Regions from separate parts of the Phytohabitans kaempferiae genome, predicted to be linked through region 1. Evidence: riboswitches for the same ligand, from Rfam matches in the RefSeq annotation. Region 1 holds a riboswitch; the other holds the start of a gene.
The links. A riboswitch is a leader RNA that binds a small molecule or an ion and turns the genes downstream of it on or off. The one in region 1 is predicted to bind thiamine pyrophosphate.
Positions count from the first base shown of each region.

Region 2: linked by a shared signal. The riboswitch ahead of ACFFIA_RS33745 (ECF transporter S component) and the one ahead of thiE (thiamine phosphate synthase) in region 1 are both predicted to bind thiamine pyrophosphate.

Region 1 covers NZ_JBHLUH010000004.1:211,658-218,804, forward strand. Annotated here, with positions in the region: gene ACFFIA_RS02070 (thiamine phosphate synthase) at 1-205, opposite strand, end outside; gene ACFFIA_RS02075 (thiazole synthase) at 202-987, opposite strand; gene thiS (sulfur carrier protein ThiS) at 989-1,189, opposite strand; gene thiO (glycine oxidase ThiO) at 1,186-2,211, opposite strand; gene thiE (thiamine phosphate synthase) at 2,208-2,831, opposite strand; TPP riboswitch at 2,825-2,933, opposite strand; gene ACFFIA_RS02095 (copper resistance CopC/CopD family protein) at 3,031-4,806, opposite strand; gene ACFFIA_RS02100 (ABC-F family ATP-binding cassette domain-containing protein) at 4,839-6,461, opposite strand; gene ACFFIA_RS02105 (class I SAM-dependent methyltransferase) at 6,494-7,093, opposite strand.
Region 2 covers NZ_JBHLUH010000073.1:126,235-133,381, reverse strand. Annotated here, with positions in the region: gene ACFFIA_RS33755 (energy-coupling factor transporter transmembrane component T family protein) at 1-623, opposite strand, end outside; gene ACFFIA_RS33750 (ABC transporter ATP-binding protein) at 620-1,996, opposite strand; gene ACFFIA_RS33745 (ECF transporter S component) at 2,007-2,579, opposite strand; TPP riboswitch at 2,632-2,743, opposite strand; gene ACFFIA_RS33740 (permease) at 3,067-4,023, shown strand; gene ACFFIA_RS33735 (TIGR03943 family putative permease subunit) at 4,202-5,038, shown strand; gene ACFFIA_RS33730 (sugar isomerase domain-containing protein) at 5,031-5,783, shown strand; gene ACFFIA_RS33725 (DUF6328 family protein) at 5,824-6,303, shown strand; gene ACFFIA_RS33720 (acyl-CoA dehydrogenase family protein) at 6,353-7,147, shown strand, end outside.

The sequences.
Region 1 (7,147 bases):
GCCCCGCCACGATCAGCCGACCACCAACATCCGCGAGCACCGCGCGCAGGGCCTCCGCCAGCGCCGCACGCTCATCGGGCGGCATGTCCTTCTCCCTGAGTACGACCCAGCGGGCCCCGCCCTCGACAGAGGCCGCGACGGTCTCCACGAGCGGCCGGCGCGCCATCCGCCGGTCGGTGAGCACGACTATCCCGTGTGGACTCACAGGTCCGGCCTGCCTTCGTCCGGCGTGGACGCGAGCGCGTGGAAGCGCCGCGGGATCCGCCCCGCCCGCGCCGCGAGCCGCCCCGCCTCGATCGCGTGCCGAATCGCCGCCGCCATCCGCACCGGATCGGCGGCACGGGTGATCGCGCTGGCCGCCATCACCGCGTCGCAGCCCAGCTCCATGGCGAGCGCGGCGTCCGAGGCGGTGCCGATGCCCGCGTCGAGGATCACCGGCAGGTCGACCGACTGGCGGATCAGCTGGATGTGGTGCGGGTTGGAGAGGCCCAGCCCAGAGCCGATCGGCGAGCCGGCCGGCATCACCCCCGCGCACCCCGCGTCGGCCAGGCGGCGGGCCAGCACCGGGTCGTCGGTGGTGTACGGCAGCACCTGGAACCCGTCCGCCACCAGCTCCTCGGCCGCCCGCAGCAGCTCCACGCCGTCCGGCAGCAGTGTGCGCTCGTCGCCGATCACCTCGAGCTTCACCCACGGCGTCTCGAACGCCTCGCGCGCCAGGTGGGCGACCTTGACCGCCTCCCGCGCGGTGTAGCAGCCGGCGGTGTTGGGCAGGACGCGTACGCCGCAGCGCTCCAGCATGTCGAGCAGGCCGCCGTTCATCGTGGCGGCGGTGTCGACCCGGCGGAGGGCCACGGTGACCAGCTCGGTGCCGCTCTCCTTGATCGCCCGCTCAAGGATGTCCAAATTGGACGCTCCACCGGTGCCCATGATCAGCCTTGAGCGCAGCTCCACGCCCGCGATCTTCGGAACTCCGCCGTTCAATGCCATGTCAGCCCCCTTGGGCCGCGGTCAGCACCTCGACCTGGTCGCCCTCGCGCAGCGCCGCGCCCGGCCAGCCGGCCCGCGGCACCACCTCGCCGTTGACCGCGACCGCGACGCCCCGCGCCACCGTGGTCACCGCCCGGACCACGTCCGCGACGGTCGCCCCGTCGGGCAGGGCGTGCGCGCTGCCGTTCACCACTACCTTCATGCGAACCTCCCAGGCGCGAACGGCCCCAACATCGGATCCGGCACTCCCGTCTCCACCAGGTCGGCGACGAGATCGGCGGTGACCGGGGTGAGCACGATGCCGTGCCGGTAGTGGCCGGTCGCCACGATCACGCCCTCGCCCACCGCCCCGATCAGCGGCGCGTTGTCGGGCGTACCGGGGCGGTGGCCGGCGATCGCCTCGACCAGCTCGTACTCGTTGATCTCCGGCACCAGGTCGGCGGCGGCGCGCAGCAGCTCGCTCACACCGCCGGCGGTGACGTGCGCGTCAGTGCGCTCCTCCACGGTCGCGCCCACGACCACCTCCCCGTCGAGCCGCGGTACGAGGTAGGCGTGACGGCCGTCCGCGTACCCGCGAATGACGTGGGAGAAGCCCGGCGGCTGGTGGCCGGGCGCGCGGAGGCGGAGGATCTGGCCCTTGACCGGACGGACCGGAACCCCGGCGACGGCGGCCGAGCCGGTGCCGGCCGCGACGACGGTGATCCGCGCGGGGCGCGGCTCGCGGACGATGGCCGCGCCGGCCGAGGTCGCCGCGCCGCGGAGTGCGGGCACGAGCCGGCGCGGGTCGACCTGGTGGTCGTCGGGCGCGTACGCGCCACCGCGCACGCGCGGCGAGAGCAGGGGCTCGCGGTCGCGCAGCTCGCCCGGTCGCTGTGGCGTGATCGGGAGTCCGAGACTTTCCTGGTACACGCGCAGCCGCTCGACCTCGGCCAGATCGTCGCCGGTCAGCGCGACGACGAGCGTGCCGCTCGCGCGGTAGCCGATCTCCTCCGCGCCCAGCTCGGCGGCGAAGCCCGGCCACCGCCGCGCCGACTCGACGAGGAGGGCGGTGAGCGCGCCCTCGCCGAAGTAGGACTCGGAGACCGGCCCGAGCATGCCGGCGGCCGCGTGCCACGCGCCGGGCAGCCCGTCGTCGGCCACCTCCACCGTCATGCCCCGCGCGGCGCACCGCCAGGCGATCGCCAGCCCGATGGGGCCGGCGCCGACGACGGTGACGTCGTTCATCGGAGGGCGTCCCAGAGTTTCCTGGTGGCCTCGACCGGATCCGGTGCGCCGGAGAGCGCGCCGATCACGGCCACGCCGTGCGCGCCCGCGGCCCGCAGATCCGGTATCCGCTCGGCCGTCACCCCCGCGATCGCGATCACGGGAACGCCCGCCGCGCCGGCCACCGCCGCGACCCCCTCGATCCCGATCGGTGGCGGGAGGCCGTCCTTGGTCGTGGTCGCGTACGCCGGCCCGACGCCCAGGTAGGTGGCGCCGGCGTCGACGGCCGCCTTCGCGCTCGCCGGCTCGCGCGCGGTCGCGCCGAGGATCGCCCGCGGCCCGAGCACGCGCCGCGCTGCCTCGACCGGCAGGTCGAGCGCGCCCACGTGCCCACCGTCCGCTCCCACGGCCAGCGCGATGTGCAGGCGGTCGTTGACCAGGCAGGTCGCCCCGGCTTCGGCGCAGAACGCCCTTACCCGCGTGGCCAGGTCGTATGCGTCGCGGTCGGTCGCCTCGTCCTCCACGCGCACCTGCACCGCGAGCCCCGCGCCGGCGACGGCGAGCGCGGCGGCGACGACTGCCAGCGGGTCACGGCCCGGACGGGTGTCGGTGATGAGATGTAGCCGAGGAAACGGCCGCATGCAGCACTCCTCCCTGCGCCGGCATTACCCGGATCAGGTTCGACGGTCGAGGGCTGCATGCCCTCCTCTCAGCCCGGTGCACCGGGCTCCCGTGGGTCACTCCTTCGGCGAGAGTACGACGCCGTCAACGCCCTCGTAAAGAGGAGCACGCATGAGACGCCGGTTACGCCGCCGTGTGTGGAGGATGTCCCACCGCGGGTCAGGCTACGTCGACTGTGGTGCGTACCGTGGCCTGGTTGAGGTCGTCCAGCCGGATTGTGAGGCTGAGTTCCCACTCGCCGGGGTAGGGGAAGGTGATCGCGCCAATGCCCTGGTTGTCGCGGATGGAGACGACATCGTTCGGGATCGGCGGGATGCCCTTCTCCGGGAGCGCGGCGGTCACCTTCCACTCGGCGACGCTGACCGGCTTGCCCTGCGGCGTGTAGACGAACGCGTGCAGCGTGTTGTTCTCGCCGAGCTGCACCGGAAAGATCTCGAACTGCACCGAGAAGATGTCGCTGTTGAGCGTCGTGGAGTAGCCCACCGCCTCGGCGGCGGCCCGCGCCTCGATGTCGGCCGAGCGCCCCGGCGTGGTCTGCACGAGCACCGAGCTGGCCGCGAGCACCACGGCCGCCAGCCCCAGCTCCGCCGCGACCAGCCGGCCCAGCCGGTCGGGCGAGCGGCGCAGCACGAGCCGCCGGGAGAAGAAGGCGACCGCCAGCACCGCGCCGAGCAGGGCCACCTTGACGAGGATGAGCTGGCCGTACCGCGTGTCGAGCAGCGCGCCCGGCCCACCGATCTCGACGACCGCCTGCACCACGCCGCCGAGTACCAGCCAGCAGATCGCGACCGCCGCCCAGCGGGACCAGACCGGCAGTACGACACCGAGCACGCGGCGGTCCGCCCAGCCCTGGCGCAGTACGAAGCCGACCAGCACCACCAGGCCGCCGAGCCACACCGCCATGCTCGCCAGGTGCACCGCGTCCGCGACCGCCGAGACGGGCGGCACCGGCGAGGCGGCCGCGTGCCCGGCGAGCGGCCAGGTGAGCAGGCCCAACGCGCCGAGCAGCACCAGCGGCAGCGGTGACCGCCGCGCCGAGGTGCCGCCGCCTTCTCGTGCCGAGGTGCCGCCGGCCGGTGGTCGAGGGGTCGCGGGCGGCTGGTCGTCCGGGGGCAGCCCAGCGCCGCCCGACACGCCAGCGCCCACCGCGACCGCGGCACGCACCGGAGGCCGGGCCACCACCGTCAGCGGGGCGCGCAGTGGCGGGCTCGTCCGGAGCAGCAGCACGACCGCGGCCAGCACCGCGAGCCGTACGCCCAGCCAGAGGCCGAACCCGCTCGTCGCCACGTCACGCAGCTCGCCGACCGACACGTCGAACGGCCCGGCGCCGGAGGTGTACGGCGCCTGCAACCAGAACGTGCCGAGCGTGCTCACCAGCACCAGACCGAGCCCGATCCGCACCAGCCGCAGGGGGCCGCGGGTCGGCGTGCGGCGGGGCCACAGGACCGCGAGGAAGAGCAGCGGCCCGACGACGAGCGTGAGCCCGACGTAGCCGGCGTACTTGGCGGTCGCCAGCAGCACGGCCACCGAGGGGTCGTCCTCCAGCGCCTTCGGAGCGGTCTGCGAGGGCGCGCCGACCGAGAACATGAAGCCGCCGGAGAGCGGATGCCCGTCGGCCGAGATGATGCGGTAGCTGACCAGGTACGTGCCGAGCGGCCGGTCGGCGACCCGTACATCCAGTGTGAGCGTGCCGCCGGAGGCTACCGGATCACCGGTGTTGATCCGCTTGCCGTCCGGGGCGATCACCTGCGTGCGGCCCGGGATCACCCGCACCGGCTCGTTGAACGTGAGCGACACCTTGGTCGGCGACGAGCCGATCACCGAACCCTGCTCGGGCGTGGTCGAGACGAGTGCCGCGTGCGCGCTGGCCGGGGCGGCGGGCACGAGGATGGCCAGGCACAGCCCAGCGAACAGCGCGGCCAGCCACCGTCTCATGCACAGTGGTTCGGATCTGGGCGCCGGATGGTTCAATCCCAGACCGGCTCGGGCGACTCCTTCACCTCGCCGTCGCCGCCGAAGACCACGAACCGGTCGAACGAGCGCGTGAACCACCGGTCGTGCGTCACCGCCACCACCGTGCCGGCGAACGCAGCCAGCCCCTCCTCCAGCGCCTCCGCCGACGCCATGTCGAGGTTGTCGGTGGGCTCGTCGAGCAGCAGCAGCGTGGCGCCCGACAGCTCCAGCAGGAGTACGAGGAAGCGCGCCTGCTGCCCGCCGGAGAGCGTGCCGAACCGCTGGTCGCCCTGCCCGGCCAGGTCGTACCGGTTGAGCGCCTTCATCGCGGCGTGCCGGTCCATCCCGTCGCGGTGGTCGTCGCCGCGCCACAGGATCTCGACCGGCGTCTGCTCCTGAAGGTCGGGGCGGTCGTGGGTCTGCGAGAAGTGCCCGGCGCGCACCCGGGCACCGAGCCGTACCTGACCCTCGTGGGCGACCGGCGCATGCACCACCCCGTCCACCGGCGAGATGCCGGCGAGCAGCCGCAGGAAGTGCGACTTGCCGGTGCCGTTGGCGCCCAGCACCGCGACCCGGTCGCCGTACCAGATCTCCAGGTCGAAGGGGTAGGTGAGCCCGTCGAGCTCGAGCTGCTCGCACATCACCGCCCGCTTGCCGGTGCGCCCGCCGGTGAGGCGGATCCGGATGTCCTGGTCGCGCGGGGGCAGTGGCGGCGGTCCCGCCTCCTCGAACTTGCGCAGCCGGGTCTGCGCGGCCTGGTAGCGCGAGGCCATGCCGTCGTTGTACGCGGCCTTCTGCTTGTACATCAGCATCAGCTCGCGCAGCTTCTGGTGCTCCTCGTCCCAGCGCCGGCGCTGCTCCTCCAGCCGGTCGTGCCGGGCAGCACGGGCCTCGTGCCACGACGCGAAGCTGCCGGGATGGACCCACGCGCTGCCGCCCTCGACCGCGACGACCCGGTCGGCTGTCTGGGCGAGCAGCTCGCGGTCGTGCGAGACGTACAGCACGGACTTGGCCGACTCGCGCAGCCGCTCCTCCAGCCACCGCTTGCCCGGCACGTCGAGGAAGTTGTCCGGCTCGTCGAGCAGCAGCACCTCGTCGGTGCCGCGGAGCAGCAACTCCAGGGCGAAGCGCTTCTGCTGGCCGCCGGAGAGGGTGCGGACCGGGCGGTCGCGCACCTCGTCCCACGGCTTGCCGAGCACCAGCGTCGCCACGGTGTCGAAGAGGACCTCGGCGTCGTAGCCGCCGGTCTCACCCCAGGCGGCCAGCGCGTTCGCGTACGCGATCTGCTTGCGCTCGGCCGGGTCGGCGTGGACCGCGGCCTCGGCGGCGGCAAGCCGCTCGCCCGCCGCGCGCAGGGTCGGCGGCGCGAGCGAGAGGGCCATGTCGCGGAGCGTGGTCTCGTCACCGATCATGCCGATGAACTGCCGCATCACGCCCAGCCCGCCGGCTCGCGCGATCCCGCCGGTCACCACCGGGAGGTCACCGGCGACCATGCGCAGCAACGTGGTCTTGCCGGCGCCGTTGGGACCGACGAGCGCCACCTTCGCACCCTCGCCGACCCGGAACGAGACGTCGTGGAACAGCTCCCGGCCGTCGGGGAGCGTGTGTCCGACACCGGCGACGTCCACATAGCCCACGCCGGCATCCTCCCCGATGGGCGACCGCTCGGTCACCCGACTTTCAGCACGCGGTACCCCTTCTGGCTCGCGTGCCGGGCCACCTCGTGGCCGCGCTCCTCCAGCCACCGCTGGAGCGAGTCGCCGCCGAGGTGCCGCGCGACGACCAGCCACGCCACACCGCCCAGCGCCAGCCGTGGCAGCCACCGGTCGAGCATCGTGTGCAGCTCCGCCTTGCCAATGCGGATCGGGGGGTTGGTCCAGATCTCCGCGAACCGCACCTCCTCCGGCACCTCGTCGGGCGCGGCCACACGCACGTTGGTGGCGCCGGCGCGGGCCGCGTTCTCGGCGGCGAGCGCGCGGGCCCGCTCGTTGACGTCGACCGCGTACACGGTCGCGCCCGGCGCCGACCTGGCCAGCACGCAGGCGATCGGGCCGTAGCCGCAGCCCAGGTCCAGGAGGGGACCGGCGGCTCCGGCCGCCGGCAGGGGGGCTTTCCGCAGGAGTACGGCCGTGCCCGGGTCGAGCCGGTCGGCGGAGAAGACGCCGCCGGCGGTGACGAGCGCGTACTCCCGCCCGCCGGCGGTGAACTCGACGTCTCGGCGGCGCTCGCCCACGCTCGGCTGAGCGCTGAAGTAGTGCTCTCCGGTCACGGCGAGCATTCTCACACGCGCTCGCGCACAGTCTGGAAGTTCCCTCTTCCGGGG
Region 2 (7,147 bases), on a different contig from region 1:
CGCCGGATCGCCCCCACCAGCAACCCGAACGCGGTGGAGACGAAGATCCGCAGCGCGGCGACCGGATTGCCGCCGGCATCCACACCGCGGGCCCGCCGGGCGAGCCGGAGCAGTTGCCACTCCTGGCTGAGCAGCGGTACGAGCCGGAACGCGGCGAGCGTGCCGATCGCGAAGCGGTACGGCGCGCGTACGTTCTGAACCAGCGCGTCCGCGAGGTCGGTCGGGTCGGTGGAGGCGAAGACGAGCACGCCGGGAAGTGCGATCGCGATCACCCGCAACGACAGCCCGAGCGCGCTGCTGAGCACGCTCGTGGTGAGGTCGACCGGCCCGATGCTCAGGAGCAGGTCGCCGGTGCGGTTGGCGGCGAAGAGCACCATCGTCAGCGCGACGCCGGCGGCGCTGATCAGCAGCGGCCAGGCCCGGCGGGCGAGCGTGCCGTACCGGACACCGAAGAGCGGCGCCAGGGCCAGCTCGACCGCGATCGCCACGGCGGGCGGCACCGGGTCGAGCGTGGTGACCAGCGCGACCGTGAAGACCAGCGCGGCGGCCAGCTTCGCGACCGGATTGCGCCGCGCGAAGGGCGCGCGCACTGCGGCGCCGGGGGCGTCGGCTCGCTCGTTCACAGGTGCACCGTCCGGTCGGCGAGGGCCGTGACGAAGGCGGGGTCGTGGGTCACGGTGACGATGCCGCGCCCCTCCTCGCGCAGGCCGGCGAGCAGGTCGACCAGCTCGATCCACGTGCGCCGGTCCTGCCCGAACGTCGGCTCGTCCAGGACCAGCAGCGCCGGGGCTGCCGCCAGCGCCGTCGCCACGCTCAGCCGCCGCGCCTCGCCACCGGAGAGGGTGTACGGGTTGGCGCCGGCCAGCCGGTCCAGCCGCAGCCGCGCCAGCAGCTCATCCACTGTGGAGGCGACCGCCGCCTCGGGCACGCCGGTGCGGCGGGGGCCGAGCGCCAGCTCGTCGTACACAGTGGAGGTCACGAACTGGTGCTCCGGGTCCTGGAAGACCGACCCGATCCGCCGGGCGAGCGCCGGTGCCCGCCAGCGGTGCGGGGGAGTGGCGGCGTCGGCACCGGCGAGCGCTGGCGTGGCGGTGATCCGCCCACCGTCCGGTTTGAGCAGTCCGCCGAGCAGCAGCGCCAGCGTGGATTTCCCCGTGCCGTTCGGACCGAGGATGGCGAGTGCCTCCCCGGCTCGTACCAGAAGATCGACGGCGGCCAACCGGTCGCGGATGGTGGCCCGTTCGGCGGAGAGCAGTGCGTCTCCCGGCGGCGCGCTCGCGCGCCGGGGCGGCACCTCGCGGCCCGGGACCCACACGCCCTCCTCGGCGAGCCGGTCGCCGTGCGCGGCGAACACCTCGTCGGGCGGTCCGTCGGCGCGGAGGCCGCCGCCCGGATCGAGCACGACGACCCGGTCGACGAGCGGGAGTGCCTCGGCGACGCGGTGTTCGACGAGGACGACGGTGGTGCCGGGGTCGACCGCCTCGCGGAGCGCGGTGCGTACGAGGTCGGCGCCGGCGGGGTCGAGGTTGGCGGTGGGCTCGTCGAGCAGCAGCACCTCCGGGCGGAGGGCGAGCGCGCCGGCCAGCGCCAGGCGCTGCTGCTCGCCCCCGGAGAGGGCGGCGGTGGAGCGGTCCCGGCCGTACGGGAAGCCGACCCTGGCCAGCGCCGCGTCGACCCTCGGCCAGATCTCGGCGGCCGGCACGCCGTGGTTTTCCAGCCCGAACGCCACGTCGTCGCCGGCCCGCGCCATCACCAGCTGGGTCTCCGGGTCCTGGAAGACGATGCCGACCCGGCCGTCGACCTCGACCGTGCCCTCCCGCTCGCCGGAGTCGGCGGCGAGCAGCCCGGCCAGCCCGGCGAGCAGCGTGCTCTTGCCCGCGCCGGACGGGCCGAGCAGCAGGACCCGCTCGCCCCGCTCGACGCGCAGGTCGAGGCCGCGGACCGCCCACGCCTTGCGGCCCGCGTGCCGCCAGCCGAAGCCCTTCGCCCGGATCAAGCGACCCGGCTCACACCGCGACCCGGTCGCGGCCGGCCGGGAACCGGTCGAGCACACCGGTCTGGGCGAGCGCGCGGGTGAGCAGCCAGCCGCCGACGCCGGCGATGATGGCGGAGCTGAGCACCAGGAGACCGGTGTACCCCCACTTCCAGCCGGCGCTCGTCTCGGGGTAGTAGTTGATCAGGTCGAGCAGCGTGGCCGCGCCGCCGGCCAGCGCGCCGCCGACGATCGCGGTGGGCAGGCGCCACTGGCGGTAGCCGGTCGCGGCGAACGCGAACTCGCCGGCGATGCCCTGGAACAGGCCGTACAGCAGCGTGATCAGGCCCCACGGCGAGCCGAAGAAGGTGGAGACGGTCGCCGCCACGAACTCGGTGAACACGCCCGCGCCCGGCTTGCGGATGACCAGCGGGCCGAGCACCGCCGGCACCAGCCAGATGCCGTAGATGAGCGCCCGCCCGGGCAGCGGGATGGCACTGGCCGGACCATCCCACAGCAGGCTCCACGCCCAGAAGATGACGCCGAACGCGACGCCCAGCACGGCCGCGACCACGACGTCGACGGTGCGCCAACGGTTGTTGTTCATGTGGAACCTCCCAGTCCTCGCGAACCAGGAGAAGACGCACGCCGGCCATCGGCGAGCCTGAGAATCGACTCCCTGCGCTGGCATTACCCAGATCAGGTTCGAGGGTCTGCGACCGCCTCGCGGCAACCACACTCTCAGCGCTGTGCGCTCCCCTGTCGGTTGTTTCCGCTCACGTTAACACCGAAGGTTTCTCGATTTGAATGGCGCGGTGGCGCCTGTCACCTGCCAAGACAGACGTCAAGAGGTGATTGAAAATGGTTTGCAGCTCACACATGGGCTACCCTGAGGCGGCGCCGTGCGTGGGGGCACCGCGGAGACGTGGAGCGCTGCGGAGCGTTTTCGCCGGATGCCGCACCGAAGGGATTCGCCTGCTGTGACCGCCGCAGACCGCGCTACCGCGCGTAACGCGCAGCCGGACGGCGACGAGATCGACTGGACCTCGCCAGCCGCCCCGGACGAGCCACCGCCCACCGAGCCTCGCCGGCGGATCTTCGGCGACCGCATCGGATCGGTCGAGATCCTCGCGGTGCTGCTCGTGCTCCTCGTGGTCTTCCGGGGGCCGGTCGCCGACGCCATCTCCGACCCCCGCCTCCAGACCTGGACCACCGTCTTCGTGTCGGTGATGGTGCAGGCGGTGCCGTTCCTGGTGTTCGGCGTGATGCTCTCCGCCATCATCGCCGTGTACGTGCCCCGCTCCTTCTGGGCCCGCGCGCTGCCCCGCCATCCCGCGCTCGCCGTACCGGTGGCGAGCTGCGCCGGTGTCGTGCTGCCGGGCTGCGAGTGCGGCGCGGTGCCGATCGCGGGCTCGCTGATGCGCCGCGGGGTCACGCCGGCGGCGGCGCTGGCGTTCCTGCTCGCCGCCCCGGCGATCAACCCGATCGTGCTGGCCGCCACGGCGGTCGCCTTCCCCAACAACCCCGAGATGGTGGTCGCCCGCGGCGTGGCCAGCCTGGTCGTCGCCATGATCATGGGCTGGCTCTGGCTGCGGCTGGGCAAGGCCGAGTGGATCCGGCTGCCGCACCGCCCCGACGTCGACGGCATGCCCAAGGGGCGGGCCTTCTGGGCTTCGGTGCGCCATGACGTGGTGCACGCCGGCGGCTTTCTCGTCATCGGTGCGATGGCCGCCGCCACCATCAACGTCGTGGTGCCCGAGCGGTGGCTCCAGACCCTCGCCGACAATCCGGTGCTCTCGGTGCTGGCGCTGGCCGTGCTCGCCGTGCTGCTCTCGATCTGCTCCGAGGCGGACGCGTTCGTGGCCGCCTCGCTCTCCCAGTTCTCGCTCACCTCTCGGCTGGTCTTCCTGGTCGTCGGCCCGATGGTCGACCTCAAGCTGATCTCGATGCAGACCGGCGTGTTCGGCCGCCGGTTCGCGTTCCGGTTCGCGCCGGCGACGTTCGCGATCGCGATCCTCGTCGCCGTCGGTGTGGGGGCGGTGATCCTGTGAGCGAGCGAGTTGGCGCGGCGGCGTCTGGACTGAGCGGGCCCGCCGACGGAGTCGGGGTTTCGGGCCTGCGAGGGAAGGCGTCGCCTTTGGCGCCGCACGAGCGAGCGAACCCAGCAAGCACTGTGAACGAACGAGTTGGCGCGTTCGGGTTCTTGGCGACGCGAGGGGCGGTGGTCCGGTGAACCGGCAGGCTCAGGCTGTCGTGATGCTGCTGCTCGGCGGCGCGATCGTGCGGGCCAGCGTGACCGACATGTACCTGCGGTACGTGAAGGAGTCGCTCCAGCCGTTCCTCATCGCGGCCGGAGTCGCGCTGATCGCGGCGGCGGTGATGACGCTCGTCCACGAGGTGCTGCGCCCCTCGGGAGGCAACGGCCAAGCCGAGGAGCGGGGCGGCGAGGGCGGATGGCGCCGGCTCGCTGGGCGCCTCGCGGGGGGAGCGGGGGGCGGCCAGCACGACCCCGAGGCCCACGCCGGCGCGCACGACCACGGCCACGACCACGGTGACGGCAAGCCGCACCGCGAGCCGTGGGTCGGCTGGCTGCTCCTCCTGCCGGTGCTGGGGCTGCTGCTGGTCGCCCCGCCGGCGCTCGGGTCGTACGCGGCGGGACAGTCCGGCACCGCCCTCTCCAGCCAGCAGATCTCCGACTACCCGCCGCTCCCGGCCGGCGATCCCGCCAAGATCAGCGTGCTCGACTACGCCTCCCGGGCGGTGTTCGACAAGGGCGTCTCGCTCGGCGACCGCAGGGTGCAGCTGACCGGCTTCATCGCGCGTGGGCCCAACGGCGAGCCGATCCTGGCCCGGATCATCCTGAGCTGCTGCGCCGCCGACGGCCGCCCGATCAAGCTGGGCATGTCCGGCAACGCGCCGGCCGCGCTGGCCAACGACGCCTGGGTCGAGGTGGTCGGCAAGTACACCGAGCAGACCATGAGCGACCCGGTCAACGAGGAGACGATCCCCTTCATCGAGGTGGAGACATGGACCGAGATCGACCCGCCGAAGCAGCAGTATGAGTGAGCTGAGCGCGGAGAGCTACCTGCGCGTGGCGGTGTCCACGATGGAGCGCGTGGCGGCCGGCCAGCGTGCGGGAGTCGATCGGGCCGCCGAGCTGATCGTGGCGGCGGTGCGGGCCGGGGGAGTGGTGCACGCGTTCGGCAGTGGGCACTCCGAGGCCTTCGCGATGGAGGTCGCCGGGCGGGCCGGCGGGCTGGTGCCCACCAACCGGATCGCGCTGCGCGACCTGGTGCTCTTCGGCGGCGAGCCGCCCAGCGTGCTCGGGCCGATGCTGGAGCGCGACCCGTCGGTGGCGCACCGGCTGTACGCGCTGGCGCCGGTCCAGCCCGCCGACGTCTTCGTCCTCGCCTCCAACTCGGGCGTCAACGGCTCCATCGTGGAGTTCGCGACGCTGGTCAAGGAGCGCGGGCACGGGCTGGTGGCGGTCACCTCGCTGGCCCACTCGGCGGGCGTCGACTCGCGCCATCCGTCCGGGCGCAAGCTGGCCGACATCGCCGACGTGGTGCTCGACAACGGCGCGCCGTACGGCGACGCGACCCTCCCGCTGCCCGGCGGCGGCGCGGTCGGCGCGATCTCCTCGATCACCGCGGCGTTGCTGGCCCAGCAGGTCGTGGCCGAGGTGGTGCGGCGGATGGTCGACGCGGGCGAGGTGCCGCCGGTCTATCTCTCCGCCAACATCCCCGGCGGCGACGAGCACAACCACGCGCTGGAAGCCCGATACGCGGGGCGGATCCGGCGCGGCGCGTAGCTGGGTTTGATCTTGAAGCCGGGCGGGCACTGTCGGCGGCGTGCCGGAGACCGACAAGGAACGCTACGAGCGTAACTTCGCCGATCTGCTACAGGAGCTTCGCGTCGCGCAGACCGGTGTGCAGATCCTGTTCGCCTTCCTGCTGACCCTGCCGTTCAGCGTCGGCTTCGAGAAGGTGAGCCAGTTCCAGAAGGACGTGTACGTCGTCGCGCTGCTCGCCGCAGCCGGTGCGGCCGCGATGCTCATCGCGCCCGTGGCGTACCACCGGATGCTCTTCCAGCGCGGCCGCAAGCCCGAGTTGGTCCGCTCGGCGCACCGCATGGCCACCGGCGGGCTGGCGTTCATGCTGGTGGCGATGGTGAGCGCGGTGCTGCTGATCACCGACTTCATCCTCGAACGCTGGGTCGCGTGGCTGTTGAGCGGCATCACCGCCGTGTGGTTCCTGATGCTGTGGGGCCTGTTCCCTCTGCTGCGACGGGACGACCGGGACGGGCCGGACGAGAACCCTACCGTCGGGTAATACCTACGGGTAGCGTGGCAGTAAGCCGTCCTCGTCAAGGGGGTATGCCGTGACCGCGACCGTTTCGGAAAAGCAGGCCAGGCAGGTCGCCGAGGCCGCGCGCGAGTCGGAGTGGCGCAAGCCGAGCTTCGGCAAGGAGTTGTTCCTGGGGCGGTTCCGGCTCGATCTGATCGATCCGTGGCCGGCCGCGTCGCCGGAGTCCGTGGCCGACGCCGAGGAGTTCATGGCGAGGCTCGACGCGTACGTGCGGTCTGATGTAGACGGTGCGCGGATCGAGCGGGAGGCGAGCATCCCCGACGAGGTCTTCCACGGGCTGGCCAGGCTCGGCGCCTTCGGCATGAAGATCGACAAGAAGTACGGCGGGCTCGGGCTGTCCAATTTGCACTACTGCAAGGCGCTCACGCTCGCCGGCTCGGTCAACCCCTCGATCGGCGCGCTCCTCTCCGCGCACCAGTCGATCGGCGTGCCGCAGCCACTCAAGATCTTCGGCACCGAGGATCAGAAGCGGAAGTACCTGCCCCGGCTCGCCGGCGGCGAGGTCTCCGCGTTCCTGCTCACCGAGCCGGACGTCGGCTCCGACCCGGCCCGCCTCGGCACCATCGCCGAGCCGGTCGAGGGCGGCTACAAGCTCAACGGCGTCAAGCTGTGGGCCACCAACGGCACCGTCGCCACGCTGCTCGTCGTGATGGCGCGCGTGCCGGAGAAGGGCATCACCGCGTTCGTGGTGGAGGGCGACGCCGAGGGCATCACGATCGAGCGGCGCAACGCGTTCCTCGGGCTGCGCGGGCTGGAAAACAGCGTGACCCGCTTCCACGGCGTGTTCGTGCCGGAGGAGAACGTCATC